3 regions of the Terrabacter sp. NPDC000476 genome follow, and region 3 is predicted to be linked to each of the others. Evidence: predicted binding sites of a transcription regulator. Region 3 holds the regulator's gene; each other region holds the start of a gene.
What was found. Region 3 encodes LexA, which represses DNA repair genes until DNA is damaged. Its sites were predicted from a motif close to TCGAACANNTGTTCGA; they were not measured.
Positions count from the first base shown of each region.

Region 1: ABT295_RS05045 (alpha-ketoglutarate-dependent dioxygenase AlkB) is a predicted target of LexA. The motif match lies at 3,279-3,294, and genes of this name have one in related genera.
Region 2: ruvC (crossover junction endodeoxyribonuclease RuvC) is a predicted target of LexA. The motif match lies at 3,919-3,934, and genes of this name have one in related genera.

Region 1 covers NZ_JBEPDF010000001.1:1,069,981-1,075,600, forward strand. The annotation lists gene ABT295_RS05020 (metal ABC transporter ATP-binding protein) at 1-78, shown strand, start outside; gene ABT295_RS05025 (metal ABC transporter permease) at 75-1,145, shown strand; gene ABT295_RS05030 (Fur family transcriptional regulator) at 1,142-1,573, shown strand; gene ABT295_RS05035 (isoprenyl transferase) at 1,628-2,407, opposite strand; gene recO (DNA repair protein RecO) at 2,445-3,173, opposite strand; gene ABT295_RS05045 (alpha-ketoglutarate-dependent dioxygenase AlkB) at 3,317-3,967, shown strand; gene ABT295_RS05050 (maleylpyruvate isomerase family mycothiol-dependent enzyme) at 3,981-4,796, shown strand; gene ABT295_RS05055 (glycosyltransferase-like membrane protein) at 4,777-5,620, opposite strand, start outside.
Region 2 covers NZ_JBEPDF010000001.1:435,656-441,275, forward strand. The annotation lists gene secD (protein translocase subunit SecD) at 1-814, opposite strand, end outside; gene yajC (preprotein translocase subunit YajC) at 822-1,208, opposite strand; gene ruvB (Holliday junction branch migration DNA helicase RuvB) at 1,442-2,572, opposite strand; gene ruvA (Holliday junction branch migration protein RuvA) at 2,569-3,171, opposite strand; gene ruvC (crossover junction endodeoxyribonuclease RuvC) at 3,168-3,854, opposite strand; gene ABT295_RS02030 (YebC/PmpR family DNA-binding transcriptional regulator) at 4,045-4,803, opposite strand; gene pdxT (pyridoxal 5'-phosphate synthase glutaminase subunit PdxT) at 4,800-5,462, opposite strand; gene kynU (kynureninase) at 5,611-5,620, shown strand, end outside.
Region 3 covers NZ_JBEPDF010000004.1:267,960-273,579, forward strand. The annotation lists gene ABT295_RS20145 (LysR family transcriptional regulator) at 1-236, opposite strand, end outside; gene ABT295_RS20150 (Sir2 family NAD-dependent protein deacetylase) at 333-1,274, shown strand; gene lexA (transcriptional repressor LexA) at 1,318-2,100, opposite strand; gene ABT295_RS20160 (LysM peptidoglycan-binding domain-containing protein) at 2,329-2,790, shown strand; gene ABT295_RS20165 (hypothetical protein) at 3,025-3,360, shown strand; gene ABT295_RS20170 (alpha/beta hydrolase) at 3,357-5,135, shown strand; gene ABT295_RS20175 (sensor histidine kinase) at 5,161-5,620, opposite strand, start outside.

The DNA of each region.
Region 1 (5,620 bases), on a different contig from region 3:
AACGACGAGCTGCACGGCGACGCCGGACCGGTGCCCCAGGGGCCGCTCGACACCGTGCGGGAGAGAAGCACCCGATGATCGAGATGCTGTCCATCGACTTCATGCAGCGCGCGCTCGTCGCCGCACTGCTCGTGGGCACCGTGGCCCCGATGGTCGGGATCTTCCTCGTCCAGCGCCGCCTCTCCCTCATCGGCGACGGCATGGGCCACGTCGCCCTGGCCGGCGTCGCCATCGGCCTCGTGACCGGCTCGGCCCCGGTGCTGACGGCGCTCGTGGCCGCCGTGCTCGCCGCCGTCGTCATCGAGCTGCTGCGCACGCGCGGTCGCACGAACGGCGACGTCGCGCTGGCCGTCATCTTCTACGGCGGCATCGCGGCCGGCGTCGTCATCATCAGCAAGTCCGCCGACGGCACGCCCGCCAACCTCATGAAGTACCTCTTCGGGTCGATCCTCACGACGCAGCGGAGCGACCTCTACCTCTTCGCCGCACTGGCCCTCGTCATCGCCGTGACGACGTGGGCGCTGCGCCCCCGGCTCTTCGCCGTGGCCAACGACGAGGAGTACGCGCGCGCCGTCGGCATCCCGGTGCTGCCGCTCAACATCGTGCTCGCGGTGCTCACGGCGACGACGGTCGTCGTGGCGATGCGCGTCGTCGGGCTGCTGCTCATCAGCGCCCTCATGATCGTGCCGAACGCCGCGAGCCAGCTCGTCGCCCGCTCCTTCGGCGGCGGACTGCGCTGGGCCATCGGCTTCGGGCTCGTCTCCTCGGTCGGCGGGGTCGCCCTCTCCTACCCGCTCAACACCCCGTCGGGCGGCACGATCGTGCTGCTCGCCGTCGGCCTCTTCGTCGTCACGGCCGCGGTGACCGGCATCATGACGCGCGTCGGGTCCCGCCGGCACGCGGAGGCCGAGACGCACGCGCACGAGCACGGCGTGGAGTGCGGCCACCCGTCAGTGACCCACGGCGACCACGTCGACTACGTCCACGACGGCCACCTGCACGCCGCCCACGAGGGGCACTACGACGAGCACGGCGACCACGTCGACGGCCGCCACGACCTCCACGGGCACCCCGACACGCACGGGCAGCCCGCTCCGGCGGGCGCACCCGGCTCCGCCACCCCGACGACGGGAGACCGACCATGACCACCGGCAGCAGCACGCGCGACACGACGGCAGGCGCCTCCCGACGACCCACCCGGCAGCAGGCGGCCGTGGCCGAGCTGCTCGAACGCTCCGACGACTTCACCTCGGCCCAGACGGTGCACGCCCGGCTGCGGGAGTCCGGCGCCGGCGTCGGGCTCGCGACCGTCTACCGCACGCTCCAGTCGATGGTCGAGGCCGGCACGGTCGACGTGCTGCGCACCGACGACGGCGAGGCCGTCTACCGGGCCTGCTCGACGCACCACCACCACCACCTCGTGTGCCGCTCGTGCGGCCGCACCGTCGAGGTCGAGGGGCCGGCCGTCGAGAAGTGGGCCGACAAGGTCGCGAGCGACCACGGCTTCTCGGGCGTCACGCACACCCTCGAGATCTTCGGCACCTGCGCGGACTGCACCGCCGAGGCCCGCTGACGCCGGCGGCCGTGAGGGGCGGCCGTGAGGGGGGCGGTCGTCAGGGGGCGGTCGTCAGGGAGCGGTCGTCGGGGTGTCGACGGCGCCGCCGTAGCGACGGTCGCGGTCGACGTAGGCCTCGATGGCGGCCCAGAGGTCGCGGCGGTCGTAGTCCGGCCACAGCCGGTTCTGGAACACCATCTCGGCGTAGGCCGACTGCCAGAGCAGGAAGTTAGACGTTCGCTGCTCGCCGGAGCTGCGCACGAAGAGGTCGACGTCGGGCATCGTCGGCTCGTCGAGGTACTTCTTGATCGTCTTCTCGTCGACCGATCCCGGCCGCAGGCGACCGTCCTTGACGTCGTGGGCGATCCGTTGGACGGCGTCGGCGATCTCGGCGCGGCCGCCGTAGTTGACGCAGAAGTAGAGGGTCAGTCCGGTGTTCTGCGCCGTCAGCTCCTGCGCGATCTCGAGCTCCTTGATGACGGACCTCCAGAGGCGGGGTGCGCGGCCGACCCAGCGCATGCGCACGCCCCACTCGTTCAGCTGGTCGCGCCGGCGGCGGATGACGTCGCGGTTGAAGCCCATGAGGAAGCGCACCTCCTCGGGCGAGCGGCGCCAGTTCTCCGTCGAGAAGGCATACGCCGACAGGTGCGTCACGCCCACCTCGACGGCTCCGGCCACGACGTCGAGCAGCGACGCCTCGCCCGCCTCGTGCCCCTTCGTGCGCGGCAGCCCGCGCGCGTTGGCCCACCGGCCGTTGCCGTCCATGACGATGGCGACGTGCTTCGGCAGCAGGTGCGCGGGGATCGCGGGAGGCGTCGCCCCGGACGGGTGCGGGAACGGCTTGGCGTACATGGGTCTCCGGTCGGTCGGGATCGGGTTCGCTTCGGGCTCAGGCTCGTTCGACGAGACGCAACGAGCGCAGACCTCGCTCGATGTGCCACTGGAGGAAGGCCGACACGAGCCCGTTGCCCTGGCTGCGGTGTCGCTCGTCGCTCGCGTCCGCGACGTCCCAGTCGCCCGTGAGCAGGGACGCGAGCAGCTCGAAGGTCTCCGGGGCCGGGGCGCTCGAGCCGGGCGGGCGGCAGGCTGAGCAGACGGCCCCGCCGGCCTGCACGTGGAAGGCGCGGTGCGGGCCGGGCGCGCCGCACTTGGCGCAGTCGACGAAGCTCGGGGCCCAGCCCGCGATGGCGAGCGAGCGCAGCAGGTAGGCGTCGAGCACGAGGCCGGCGTCGTGGTTGCGCTCGGCGAGCGAGCGGAGCGCGCCGGCGAGCAGGAGGTACTGCTGCGTCTGCGGCTCGTGCTCCTCGGTCAGCTGCAGCGCGGTCTCGAGCATCGAGGTGGCGCACGTGTAGGCCGTGTAGTCGCGGGCGATGGCGTCACCGTAGGGCGCCAGCGTCTCGACCTGGGTCACGGTGTCGAGGTTGCGCCCCTCGTAGCACTGCACGTCGACGACCATGCCGGGTTCGAGCCGGGAGCCGAAGCGCGACTTCGTGCGCCGCACCCCCTTGGCGACCGCCCGCACGCGACCGCGGGTGCGCGTCAGCATCGTGATGATGCGGTCGGCCTCGCCCAGCTTGTGGGTGCGCAGGACGATCGCCTCGTCGCGGTAGAGGGGCATGTCCCCATTCTCCCCCGCCGGCCCGCCGCCGGCGCACCGCCACGCGTGCCCGCTCCGAGGTCGCAGGCACGTCGACCGGGAACGTGGACCGAAAGTCGGCTGTGATCGAACACGCGTTCGACGACTCGGGCTATCGTGGAGGCATGGACGTCTCACTCCAGGGCTCGCTGCTCGACCTCGGCGAGGCGATGACCCTGCGCGCCCTCGGCACCGGCACCGTGCGCCACCCGCTCGCCCACGGCGCCTGGGTCGACGTGCGGCCCGGCTGGCTCGCAGCGGGCGACGAGCTCTTCACGGCGCTGCTGCGCGACGTGCCGTGGCACGCCGAGCGCCGCCAGATGTACGACTCCGTCGTCGACGTGCCCCGCCTCACGAAGTTCTACGGCGCGGGCGAGCGGCTGCCGCACCCGATGCTCGTCGAGGCCCGCGACGCCCTGAGCCGCCACTACGCCCCCGAGCTCGGTGAGCCGTTCGTGACCGCGGGCCTCTGCCTGTACCGCGACGGCCGCGACAGCGTCGCGTGGCACGGCGACCGGGTGGGCCGGTCCCGCGACAGCGACACCATGATCGCCATCCTCTCGCTCGGCTCCCCGCGCACCCTGGCGCTCCGGCCCCGCGACGGCGGCCCGATCCCCGGGTCGACGGCAAAGAGCTTGCGCTACGCCCTCGGGCATGGTGACCTCGTCGTGATGGGCGGTTCGTGCCAGCGGACGTGGGACCACGCGGTCCCCAAGACGTCCGAGCCGATGGGTCCGCGCATCTCCGTGCAGTTCCGTGTCGCAGGCGTCCGCTGACAGGAGATCCCGTATGCCGTCCAGCCGCTCAGGTGGCCCCCTTCCCTACCTCGACCACCTCGCGGCCGACTCGGCCCGCTTCCGCGCGGTGCTCGCGGCCGCGACCGAGGACGCACAGGTGCCGTCGTGCCCCGACTGGGACGCCGACGACCTGCTGTGGCACCTCGGTGAGGTGCAGTGGTTCTGGGGCGAGATCGCCGAGCGCCGCCTCACCGATCCCGACCAGCTCGAGGCGATGCAAACGGCCCGCGAAGAACGGCCGACCGACCGGTCGGGGCTGCTCGCCTTCTTCGACCGCTCGAGCGCGCGCCTGCACCGGCAGCTCACCGACCTCGCGCCGGCCATGCCCCTCTGGATGTGGGCGGACGACAAGACGGCCGGCTACATCGCCCGGCGCCAGGCGCACGAGGCGCTGATCCACCGCCTCGACGCCGAGCTCACGGTCGGCGACCGCACCCCGCTCGACCCGAGGCTGGCGGCCGACGGCGTCGACGAGGTGCTGCGGATCATGCGTGGCCACGAGCCCGACGACGAGCTCACCCACGCGCCCGTCGCCGGGCCGGTGACGATCGCCACCGTCGACGCCATGCACGCGTGGACGGTCACCCCCGTGCGGATCACCGGCACCTGGAACGGCCGCGACATCGACGTGCAGCGCTTCCTCGTCGCCGACGGGCCCGACACGAGCTCGGTCGCCGAGATCAGCGGCACCGCGGCCGTCCTCGACTGCTGGCTGTGGAACCGGCCGCCCGAGGGGTCGATCGCCCGCGACGGCGACCCGACGGCGCTGGCGGCGGTCGACGCCGTGCTCAGCGACTCGATCGACTGAGGGGTCGGGCGCGTCGCCGCACCGGCCGGGGCGCCCAGGCGTGGACGAGCCCGGCGAGCGCGACGACGAGCGGGACGAAGGCGAACAGGTAGCGGGACCGCCCCTGCAGCACGATGGTGAAGGCAGCGATCCCGAGCACCGAGACCGCGACGAGCAGGGTCTCGCGGCGGTAGGGCACGCGCAGCAGGCCCAGACCGGCCACGAGCAGCACGGCCAGCCAGAGCGCCTGGGTCAGGTCGACCCGCAGTGGGTAGGCGTCTCCCTCGAACCCGTTGAGCGCGTGGACGATCGCGGTCGGACCCGTGGCCGGGGCGAGCGTGCCGGGCAAGGAGTCCGGGCCCTCGCCCCAGGCCCAGAACATCCCGTCGCCCCAGTTCCACGCGGTCTTCGAGGCGTAGAACGCGATGCTCCCACCGAGACCGCGCTCCTCCCAGCGGTCGGCGAGGAACTGCGCCGCGTAGGCCCGCATCTGCTCCTGCGAGGCCCCGTCGACGGCGTCGACCATGGGACGCGAGTAGGCGCCGTAGTTGACGACGCCCCCCGGGCCGCGCTGCTCGTCCGCGCCGAGGGCCACCCACCACAGCAACGGTGGCGAGACCTCGGTGTGCAGGCGGCTCGCGTCGACCCCGGCGGCGGAGGTCGCCGCCGCGGACAGCCCGACCCCGAGCCCGACGAAGGCGATGGCCGAGACCGCGCAGGCGGCGAGCACCTGCGCTCGGCGCACCGGCGCCAGCTCGTGGTCGAAGAGGGCGACCACCGTCGTCAGCACCGCGGCGACGGCGATGACCACGGGGGTGGTCTTGACGGCATACGCGATCGCGACG
Region 2 (5,620 bases), on a different contig from region 3:
TGAGCGCGGTGTACTGCTTGGCGACCGTCGCCGCGGCCGCGTCGGCCTTCGCCTTGGTCCAGCCGAGGCCGACGAGCCCGGTGCTGGCCTGCGTCTTGATCGCGGCCTCGGTCTCGGCGGCGGTGGGCGCGGGCGCCGTCGGCGCGGGGGCCGGCGTCGTCGCGGTCGGTGCCGGGGTGGCCGTGGCGGACCCCGTCGAGGTCGCGGCGGGGGTCGGAGCCGTGGTGGCGGCGGCGAAGGCCTGCGGCACGACGCCGTTGGCGGCGGTCGAGGAGCCGGACGGCGTGGCCGTCGCGCTCGGCGTGCCGGTGGCCGGGCTGGTCGCGGTGCCGGTGCCCGTCGGGGTGCCCGTCGAGGTGCCGGACGGCGTCGGGGTGCCACCGGGGTTGACGGTCGAGCCGGCCTGCGCGGCGTTCGGGTCGACGGCCTCGACGAAGACGGCGCGGAAGCGCAGCTGCGAGGGCTTGCTCAGCGCGTCGAGCTGCTCGGGGGTGGGAGCCCCGGGGATCGAGACGACGATGTTCTGGCCGCCCTGCGTCGAGATCTCCGACTCGGAGACGCCGTTGGCGTCGATGCGCTGGCGGATGATGTCGACGGCGCGGTTGACCTGGCCCTCGTTGACGGTCTGGCCGTCGTTCAGCTGCGGCTTGAGCACGAGCTCGGTGCCGCCCTCGAGGTCGAGGCCGAGGCGCGGGACGGCCTGGCCGTCGCCCCACTTGGCGAGGCCCCCGACGAGGGCGCCGAGGCCCAAGATGACGACGATGAGGGCGAGGAGGCTGCGTCTCGCCGACTGCTTGGTGGAACTCTTGGCCACGGAACCCTCACTGACCGTTCTGCGGGGAACCCGGGGTCGTGCCCGGGGCGTCGTCGGCGACAGGCGCGGCGGTGCCGGTGGTGCCGGTGGTGCCGGTGGTGCCGGTGGTGCCGGCGGTGCCCGGAGTCGCGGGGTCGGCCTGCTTCATGGCGATCGCGCGACGGTCGACGCGGATCGTCGTTCCCTCCGCGATCTCGAGCCACGCACTGGTGTCGTCGAGGTGCTTGACCGTGCCGTAGATGCCCGAGGACGTGACGATCGAGTCGCCGACGTTGAGCGAGGAGCTGAAGTCGCGCATCTGCTTCATCCGCTTGTTCTGGGTGTAGAACAGCCAGCCCAGCAGGAGCAGGGGAAGGGCGAAAATCAGCAACGAGAAGGTCCCGTTGGTGCTCATGTCAGCTCAGTCCTTCGTGTCTTCGTCCGGTTGTCGGGGCGCGCGCCACGACCCGGTGTTCGGGGTCGGATGTCGCGTCAACGACCGGGGGCACCGGATGGTGCCGCGGCACCGGCGATGGTGCCCGCAGGAGTCTACGGGCGCCGATGCAGTTTGTCAGACCACGCGGGCCCGCGGACCGTCACGCGCCGGTCACGTTTTGACCTGTTTCGGGGCAGCCGCCGCCGCCCCGCTCACGCGTCGAAGCGCCCGCCGCCCGCCTCGTCGATCGGCAGGGTCGCCGACCACATCGACTGCGCCTCGACCGGCGGGGTCAGGCCGAGGTGCTCCCACGCGAGCGAGGAGGCGGCGCGACCGCGGGGCGTGCGGACCATGAAGCCCTCGCGCACGAGGTAGGGCTCGGCGACCGTCTCCACGGTGTCGGGCTCCTCCCCCACGGCGACGGCCAGGGTGGAGAGGCCGACCGGGCCGCCGTTGAATCGCCGGCACAGCGCCTCGAGCACGGCCCGGTCGAGACGGTCGAGGCCGCGCTCGTCGACGTCGAAGAGCGCCAGCGCCTGGCGGGCCGCGCCGTGCGTGACGCGGTTCTCGCCGTGCACCTGCGCCCAGTCGCGCACCCGCCGCAGCAGCCGGTTGGCGATGCGCGGGGTGCCGCGCGAGCGCAGCGCGATCTCGGCGATGCCCTCGGCGTCGGCGTCGAGGCCGAGCAGCCGGGCCGAGCGGTGCAGGATCGTCTCGAGGTCGGCGGCCGCGTAGTAGTCGAGGTGACCGGTGAAGCCGAACCGGTCGCGCAGGGGGGCCGGCAGCAGGCCGGCCCGGGTCGTCGCGCCGACGACCGTGAAGGGCGGCAGCTCGAGCGGGATCGCGGTCGCGCCCGGGCCCTTGCCGATGACGACGTCGACGCGGAAGTCCTCCATCGCGAGGTAGAGCATCTCCTCGGCCGACCGCGACATCCGGTGGATCTCGTCGAGGAAGAGCACCTCCCCCTCGGCGAGCGACGACAGCACCGAGGCGAGGTCACCGGCGTGCTGGATGGCCGGGCCCGAGGTGATGCGGATCGGCTGCTCGAGCTCGCTCGCGACGATCATCGCGAGGGTCGTCTTGCCGAGGCCGGGGGGACCCGAGAGGAGCACGTGGTCGGGCGGCGTGCCGCGGTGCCGGGCCGCCTTGAGCACGAGTCCGAGCTGGTCGCGCACGCGCGTCTGCCCGGGGAAGTCCTCGAGGCGCTTGGGGCGCAGGGCCGCCTCGACCACCCGCTCGTCGCCGTCGCTGCCGACGTCGACGATGCGGGCCGTGGCGTCGAACGAGCCGTCGTCCCAGGTCTGCGCAGCCTGCTCGAGCTCCCAGCCGCGGTCGACGGTCATCGGCCCAGCTCCTGCAGGGCGGCACGGAGCAGCGCCGACACGCCGGCGCCCTCGGCCGCGCGGGGCGCGACCTTGTCGAGCGCGTCGTCGGCCTGGCGCACGCTCCAGCCGAGGCCGACGAGGGCCTCGCGCACCTGCTCGCGCCAGGCCTCGCCGGTGTCGAGCGGGGCCGGCTCCGTGTGCCCGGCCGAGCCGGGCAGCGCGCCGAGCTTGTCCTTGAGCTCGAGCACGAGCCGCTCGGCGCCCTTCTTGCCGATGCCGGGCACCTTCGTCAGCGCGACCAGGTCGCCGGTGCCGAGGGCCACGCGCACGGCATCCGGCGAGTGCACGGCGAGGACGGCGAGCGCGAGGCGCGGGCCGACGCCCGAAACCGTCTGCACCGTCTCGAAGACGTGCTTCTCGTCCTCGGTGGCGAAGCCGTAGAGCGTCAGCGAGTCCTCGCGCACGACGAGGCTCGTGGCGAGCTCGGCCGGCTGGCCGAGGCGCACCGCGGTGGCCGTGGCCGGGGTCGTGTGCACGAGCATGCCGACCCCGCCCACGCCGACGACGACGGAGTCGAGGCCGACCTTGAGGACGGTGCCGGAGAGCGAGGCGATCATCGGGGCTGGGCTCCAGGGGTCTGGCGGGTGGGGCTGGCGGCTGGCTGTCGGGTGGGGATCGGAGGCGGCTGCCGGGTCACGGCGTCGGAGGCGGCGCGCAGGCGGCGCTGGGCGGGAGCGGCACCCGGGGGCACCCGACGGGGTATGCCGCTCCCCCGGCTGCCGCTGCGCGCGAGCACCTCGAGCCGGGCGTCCTCGAGCCGGCTCTGGGTGCCTCCGCGCCACACGTGGCAGATGGCGAGGGCGAGGGCGTCGGCGGCGTCGGCCGGCTTCGGCGGCGTGGCGAGGCCGAGCAGGCGGGTCACCATCGTCGTCACCTGGGCCTTGTCGGCGCGGCCGCTGCCGCTCACGGCGGCCTTGACCTCGGTGGGCGTGTGGAGCGTCACCGGCAGCCCCAGGCGCTCGGCCATGATCATGACGATGCCGGTCACCTGCGCGGTGCCCATCACCGTCGAGACGTTGGTGTCGGCGAAGACGCGCTCGATGGCGACGGCCTCGGGGCGGTGCCGGGCGAACCACTGGCGCATCTCGTCCTCGACGGCGACGAGGCGCTTCGGGGTCGGGTCGCCGGCCGGGGTGCGGATGACGCCGACCTCGACGAGCGAGAGCTTCCGGCCCGGCACGCCGTCGACGACGCCGACGCCGCACCGCGTGAGGCCGGGGTCGACCGCGAGGACGCGCACGGCATACCTCCTCGGGGTGCGGGTGGTGCGGGTGGGTCGGGACGGTCGGGACGGTCGGGACGAACCGAACAGGTGTTCGGGGCCAACGCTAACGGGCCGGTGCCGGAACGACGGGAGGCACGCCGGTCACCGGCGTGCCTCCTGGTCGGACCTGCGGCCCGGAGCCGTCGTGGGCGCGTGGCCCGCGGGCTCACTCCTCGTCGTCGAGCTGGGCGAGCACGTCGTCGGGGATGTCGCCGTTGGCGAAGACGTTCTGCACGTCGTCGCTGTCCTCGAGGGCCTCGATGACCCGGATCATCTTCTTCGCGCCGTCCAGGTCGAGCGGCACCTGCAGGTTGGGCACGAAGGACGCCTCGGCGGACTCGTAGTCGATGCCGGCGTCCTGGATCGCCTGGCGCACCGCGACGAAGTCGGTGGCCTCGGAGATGATCTCCCAGGTGTCGCCGTTGTCGTTGACCTCCTCGGCGCCCGCCTCGAGCACGACCTCGAGGATGTCGTCCTCGGAGCCGGCCTCCTTGAGCACCGTCACGACGCCCTTGCGGTTGAACACGTAGGACACCGAGCCCGGGTCGGCGAGCTGGCCGCCGTTGCGGGTCAGCGCCGTGCGCACCTCGGCGGCCGCACGGTTGCGGTTGTCGGTGAGGCACTCGATGAGGATCGCGACACCGTTGGGGGCGTAGCCCTCGTACATGATCGTCTGCCAGTCGGCCGCGCCCGCCTCGGCACCCGACGCGCGCTTGACCGCACGGTCGATGTTGTCGTTCGGCACCGACGTCTTCTTCGCCTTCTGGATGGCGTCGTAGAGGGTCGGGTTGCCCGTCGGGTCGGCGCCGCCCTGGCGGGCCGCGACCTCGATGTTCTTGATGAGCTTGGCGAAGAGCTTGCCGCGCTTGGCGTCCTTGGCAGCCTTCTGGTGCTTCGTGGTGGCCCATTTGGAGTGGCCGCTCATGCAGTGTCCTCGCGTTCCGGTGACTGGCGGGCAGCCGACTGCTGGAGTCGGTGCTCTCTGACGATCGAGACGAACTCGGCGTGGATCCGGCGGTCGGCGCCCACCTCGGGGTGGAACGACGTGGCCATCAGGTTGCCCTGCCGGACCGCGACGATCCTACCGGCGGCGGGGCCGTGACCCACGCGGGCGAGCACCTGGACGTCCGGGCCGGCCTGCTCGACCCACGGCGCCCGGATGAAGACGGCGTGCACCGGGCCCGCCGGCGCGAGGGCCTCGGGGTCGCTCCACGCGTAGTCGAGCTCCGTCTCGAAGGAGTCGACCTGCCGGCCGAAGGCGTTGCGCCGCACCGTGATGTCGAGGCCGCCGAGCGTCTGCTGGTCGGGACGGCCGTCGGCGATGCGGTCGGCGAGCATGATCATGCCCGCGCACGAGCCGTAGACGGGCAGGCCCTCGGCGATGCGCCGCACGAGCGGCTCGCGCAGCTCGAAGGCGCGCACCAGCTTGTCCATGACGGTCGACTCCCCGCCGGGGATGACGAGCCCGTCGACGGCCGCCACCTCGGAGGGCCGCCGCACCGGGATCGCCTCGGCGCCGAGCGACGCCAGGGCGGCGAGGTGCTCGCGCACGTCGCCCTGCACGGCGAGGACTCCCACGGTGATCTCCACAAGAGCCAGATCGTATGCCGTGCGCGCGCGGCCTCCCGGACCGGGTCGGTCGGTGGCGTGCAGGTGGACAAGCGTCTGGCATGCGAGACACGGTGGAGCGGGCGTCTGACGACGACCGCCCGTCACCGGATACGTTGCGGCCATGACGACGG
Region 3 (5,620 bases):
GCCGCGTCGAGCGCCGCGAGCACCCCGACGGCGTGACGGGCGAGCACCTGACCGGCCTCGGTCAGACGGACCTGCCGGCCGTAGCGCTCGACGAGGACCGTGCCGGTGCGCTGCTCGAGGCGGCGCACCATCTGCGAGATGGCCGGCTGGGTGAACCCGAGCGCGTTCGCGGCGCTCGTGAAGCTCCCCTCGTCGGCGATGGCCTTCATGACCCTCAGTCCCGCAGCATCGATCATGGGGCAATCATAACGGGTTCTTATGCTTTCCGGCGGCGTGACGTCAGCCAGGCATGGGTTGCCGGGTCGTGCGTCGCGGCGACGTAGGCTGGTCGCGTGTCCCAGCCGACCGGTCTGTCCTCCTCGTCCCCGACGACCCGGCTGTCCACCTCACGCACCCTGCCACTCGTCACGCACGACCTCGGCACCTTCGAGGACCTCGTCGACCTCGTCAGCGGTGGTGGGGTCCTCGTGCTGAGCGGTGCGGGGCTCTCGACGGAGTCGGGCATCCCCGACTACCGCGGACCCGACGGCACCCGGCGCGTCGAGCCGATGACGTACGGCGAGTTCGCCGGCTCCGGCGAGGCCCGGCGGCGCTACTGGGCGCGCAGCTACATCGGCTGGCAGCGCTTCGACGCCGCGGAGCCGAACGAGGGGCACCGGGTCGTCGCCGACCTGCAGGAGGCCGGCTACCTCGGCCCGGTCATCACCCAGAACGTGGACGGGCTGCACCAGGCGTCCGGCGCCCGCGACGTCGTGGAGCTGCACGGCTCGCTCGACCGGGCGGTGTGCCTCACGTGCGGGGAGGTCACCTCACGACTTGGCCTGCACGAGCGGATGACGGAGGCCAACCCGGGCTTCATGGCGCGCTTCGCGGCCGCCGCCCACGCCGTCGGCTCGCAGTGGGGCGAGCAGGTGCGTCCGGACGGCGACATCGTCCTGGCCGATGAGCTCGTCGAGTCGTTCCACCCGCCGCGGTGCCTCGTCTGCGGCAACGACACGGTGAAGCCGGACGTCGTCTTCTTCGGCGAGTCCGTGCCCAAGCCCCTCGTGGAGCGCTGCTTCGGCCTCGTCGAGACGGCGGGGGCCCTGCTCGTGCTCGGCTCGTCGCTGTCGGTGATGAGCGGCTACCGGTTCGTGCGCCGGGCGCACGCCAAGGGCGTTCCCGTCGCCATCGTCACGCGCTCGGCCACGCGGGGTGACGCCGAGGCGACCCTGCGCCTGCACGCGCCGCTCGGGGCCACCCTGACCGGCCTGCGTTCCGCGCTCGGGGTCTGACGCCCTGGGCCTGGTGCCCGGGCTCTGGTGCCCAGCGCGCCTCCTAGATGCGCCGCAGGACGGCGGTCACCTTGCCGAGGATGGTGGCGTGGTCGCCGTCGATCGGCGAGAAGTCGGGGTTGTGCGGCATCAGCCACACGTGGCCGTCGGTGCGCTTGAAGGTCTTGACGGTCGCCTCGTTGTCGAGCATCGCGGCCACGACGTCGCCGTTCTCGGCGTGCTGCTGCTGGCGCACGACAACCCAGTCGCCGTCGCAGATGGCGGCCTCGACCATCGAGTCGCCCGTGACCTTGAGCAGGAAGAGGTCGCCCTCGCCGACGAGCTGCTTCGGCAGCGGGAAGACGTCCTCGACGACCTCCTCGGCCGTGATCGGCACGCCGGCGGCGATCTTGCCGAGCACCGGGACGTAGGAGGCCTCGGGTCGGGCGTCACCCGAGTCGGTCTCCGTGTCGTACTGGTCGCCGGCCGGGTCGGCCGTCCCGACGCCGCGCGAGCCTTGCGCAGCCGGCGTGGCGGTCGCGGCGCGGGCGGGCGAGGACGTGGCCCGGCCGCGGTAGCCCACCTGCTCGGCCGTCGCGTCGGGGGAGACGACCTCCAGGGCGCGCGGTCGGTTCGGGTCGCGGCGCAGGTAGCCCTTGGCCACGAGCGCGTTGAGCTGGTGGGAGACGCTCGACGGGCTCGCGAGGCCGACGGCGTCGCCGATCTCGCGCATGCTCGGCGGGTAGCCGCGCCGGTCGACGGAGTTGCGGATCACCTCGAGCACCTTCCGCTGGCGCACCGTCAGCCCGTCGCCGGTGTCGCGGTCGGGAAGCTCGGTCACGCCCATGGTGTCCCCTTCGTCGGCTCGTCAGACCGTTGCTGCGACCGGTCGTGACGACCGATGTCAGTGGTGGCTGGTGAGGTGTGTGGTGTGAGGGAAGCGTACGAGGTTCGAACACAGTTGCCAAACACCTGTTCGACGCGTGTCTCGACTTCTTCGAACATACGTGCTAGAAATCGTCCAGACGTTCCATCGAACACCTGTTCGGTGGATCCGGAGCTAGGGGAGGTCACCATGAGCGCCACCGTGCTGACGGCCGTTCGTCCGATCGCGACGCAGGAGCAGCAGGCCCCGTCGGGTCCGCAGGGGCGCCCGCGCCTCGTCTCCGTGCCGACCGGACGCGAAGCAGGTCGGACCGCGCGAGCCGCACGGATCGCACGGGACCCCCGGACCGCACCGGCGGGCCGTGACGCCCGCGTCCCGATGCGGCTCACGCGCTTCGGCCGTCTCGTCGTCTCCCTGCTCGTCGCCTCGGTCGTGGCCCTGCTCGCCGTGGGACTGGCCGGCCAGCTCGCGTCCGCCACCGGTGAGCCGCGCACGCTGACGGTCCAGCCGGGGCAGACCCTCTCCGGCATCGCCGCCCGCGAGCTGCCCGGTCTCAGCCGCGCCGACGGCGTGCTCGAGCTGCAGCTGGCCAACGGTCTCAGCACGAGCCAGATCCATGCCGGCCAGCAGCTGGTCGTCCCCGGATCCTGAGCCCGCTCCGATCCAGCAGACCTCTGCGCACACCGTGCGCAGACCCCCAACGGCCGCGTTGGCTCCACCTCCAGCGGCTGTCGGGACCGGCGCTTCGACCCCGCCGGCCCCGGCCGGACGCCGCACCCCTGCGTGGGGTGCGGCGTTCTGCTCCCTCCGGCGCCCTGTGGATGACGGGCCCGGTCCGGCGCCGCGAGGTCCTACCGTCGCCACCGGGGAAGGGAGCCACGACCGATGCACTACGAGGTGGACACCGCGGCGCTGCGCGAGGGCGCGCTGACGATCGGTGAGGTGCTGGCGCGGGTGCGGCGGCTCGGCATCGCCGACGACCTGGCCGCCGTCACCGCCGCGGTGCCTGCCGGGCGCACCACGGCAGGCGCGCAGGGGCTCGCGCTGGCGTGGCAGGCGCGGCTGGCCGGCATCACGTGGGAGCTGCGCGAGCTCGGGGCCGCGGTGAGTACCGCCGCCGACGGCTACGACGGCGTGGAGCAGCTGGCGCGGTCCGCCCTGTCGGGCCCGTCGGGCCCGTCGGGCCCCTCGGGCCGGTCGGGGTCCCGCCGGCGCGCATGACCGCCGCGACCCTTGCCGGCGGACCGGGCATCCGCGAGATCCGCGAGGCCCGGCCGGCGGTGCTGCTGGCGGTGGCCCGACGGCTGGAGGAGCGGCGAGCCACCGTGCTGAGGTGCACCGAGGTCCTGCTGTGGCGGCGCTCGGCCGTCACGCGGTGGTCGGGCCCTGCTGCCCGCGCCGCTCTCGCGCGGCACGCCTTCGTCGTCGACCAGCTCTCCCGGCTCGGCCGGAGCCTCGCCGCAACCGGCCACGCCCTGGGCCGGGCCGCACGCCGACTCGAGGCGGCGGCCGACCTCGTGCGCCGCGCGGATCGCCGCGCGGCCGCGGAGGGCGCCTGGGTCGACCCCGACGGTGTCGTGCTCCTGCCCGTGCGGGCGTCGCTCGGCGAGCCGCTCGTGGAGGCCCACCGGACCCGCCTCGACGCCCTCCTGCTCGCCGAGGTGCACGCGTGCCTCCACGAGGCGCAGCGCGCGGCCCGGGAGCTCGACGAGGAGCTCGCCCGCGCGCTGCTCGAGTCCGCGCGCGGCTCCGACCCGACGGCGGGCGCGTCGCCTGGCGCCCCGGCAGGCGCGGCGACCGTGCGCCCGTCACCACCTCCCTCGGGCGTCGCGGGTGGCGTGCCCGACCTCGTCTTCTCGACGGCCGCCTGGTGGCGCTCGCTCACCGCCGAGGAGCAGCGCTGGGTGCTGCGCGAGCGGCCGGAGTGGGTCGGCGCGCGCGACGGGGTCCCGGCCGGGGCCCGCCACGAGGCCAACCTCACGCTGCTCGTGCGCGCCGAGCGGACGGCATACGGGCGCGTGCAGGAGCTGGGCCACGACGGCGCCCCGTGGGACGCGGGGGAGCGGACGCGGGCGCAGGAACGCGTCGACGGGCTCCGGGCGATCCGCGAGGTCCTCGCCCGGCGCGACGGGGTGCAGCGGCAGTTGCTTCTCGTCGACACCGGCGCACCCGATCTGCGGGCGGTGGTGGCGATCGGCGACGTCGACCGCGCCGACCACGTGGCGACCTACGTCGGGGGCCTCTCGACGACCGTCGGCGGCGACCTGCGCCGCTACGACGAGACCTTCGTGCGGATGCGTTCGGAGGCGTTGCAGCTCGCCCGGGGCGGCGACGTCGCCATCGTGACGTGGATGGGCTACGACGCGCCCCAGCTGCGCGAGATCGTCACCTCGATCGACCGGAACGTCCTGAGCTCCAAGCTCGCTCGCGACAACGCGGCGGCACTGGCCGACTTCGTGACCGGTGTCGACGCGGCCCGCGACCGTCCGGCGCACACGAGCGTGTGGGCGCACTCCTACGGGGGCACGCTCGCGGGCTTCGCCGTGCTGCGCACGAGCGTCATCGATGACGTGGCTGTCCTCGGCGCACCGGGGATGCCGTTCGCCGACGTCGCGAAGGCCTCCCTGGCCCCCGGCTCGTTCAACGTCCTCGGGGCGATCGGCGACGACGTGTTCGCCTACGGGTGGGTCGTGCACGGCACGGCGCCCGCTGCCGTCGCGGGGGCCGTGCGCCTGTCGACGCTGGCCCTGAAGGCACCCGCGTCCGGCTGCAACCACTGGCTGCGGCCGCGCTCCGACTACGTCGACGTCGGTCGCACCTCGGTGGGCCACTCCGACTACCTGCGGTCCGGCACCGACAGCGCCCGCAACCTCGTCGCCCTCGCGGTCGGGCGCCGCGACCTCCGCGTGCTGCAGGGCGACGACGAGCGGGCGTGCACGACGACCGGGCCGAGCCTCGGCACGGACCCGCTGGCCTGGCCGCGCCTGCTGCCGTGACGACGTGAGGCGACGGCCGGCCTGCTCAGCAGGCGGGCAGGTCGAACCAGACCTCGGTGCCCGGTCCGTCGACCGAGTCGATCCCGATGCGACCGCCGTGGGCCTCGATGATGCGCTTGACCGTGGCGAGGCCGATGCCACTCCCGTCGACCGAGGTCTCGATGCGGTTGAAGAGGCCGAAGACCATCTCGCGCTCGCCGACGGGGATGCCGATCCCGTTGTCGCGCACCGAGATCCGCCAGGCTCCGCGACGTCGGCTGGCCGACACGGCGACGACCGGCGGCACGTCCGGCCGCGAGTACTTGACGGCGTTGGAGACGAGGTTGAGCAGCACCGAGTAGATCTGCTGGTCGTCGACGACCACGACGGGGAGGGGCCCGACCGAAACCGTGGCGGACCGGGCCGTGAGGCGCGGGGCGAGGTCCTCGAGCACCGCGCCGAGCACGGCGTCGAGGTCGGTCTCGGTCGTGAGCAGCTGGGCGCCG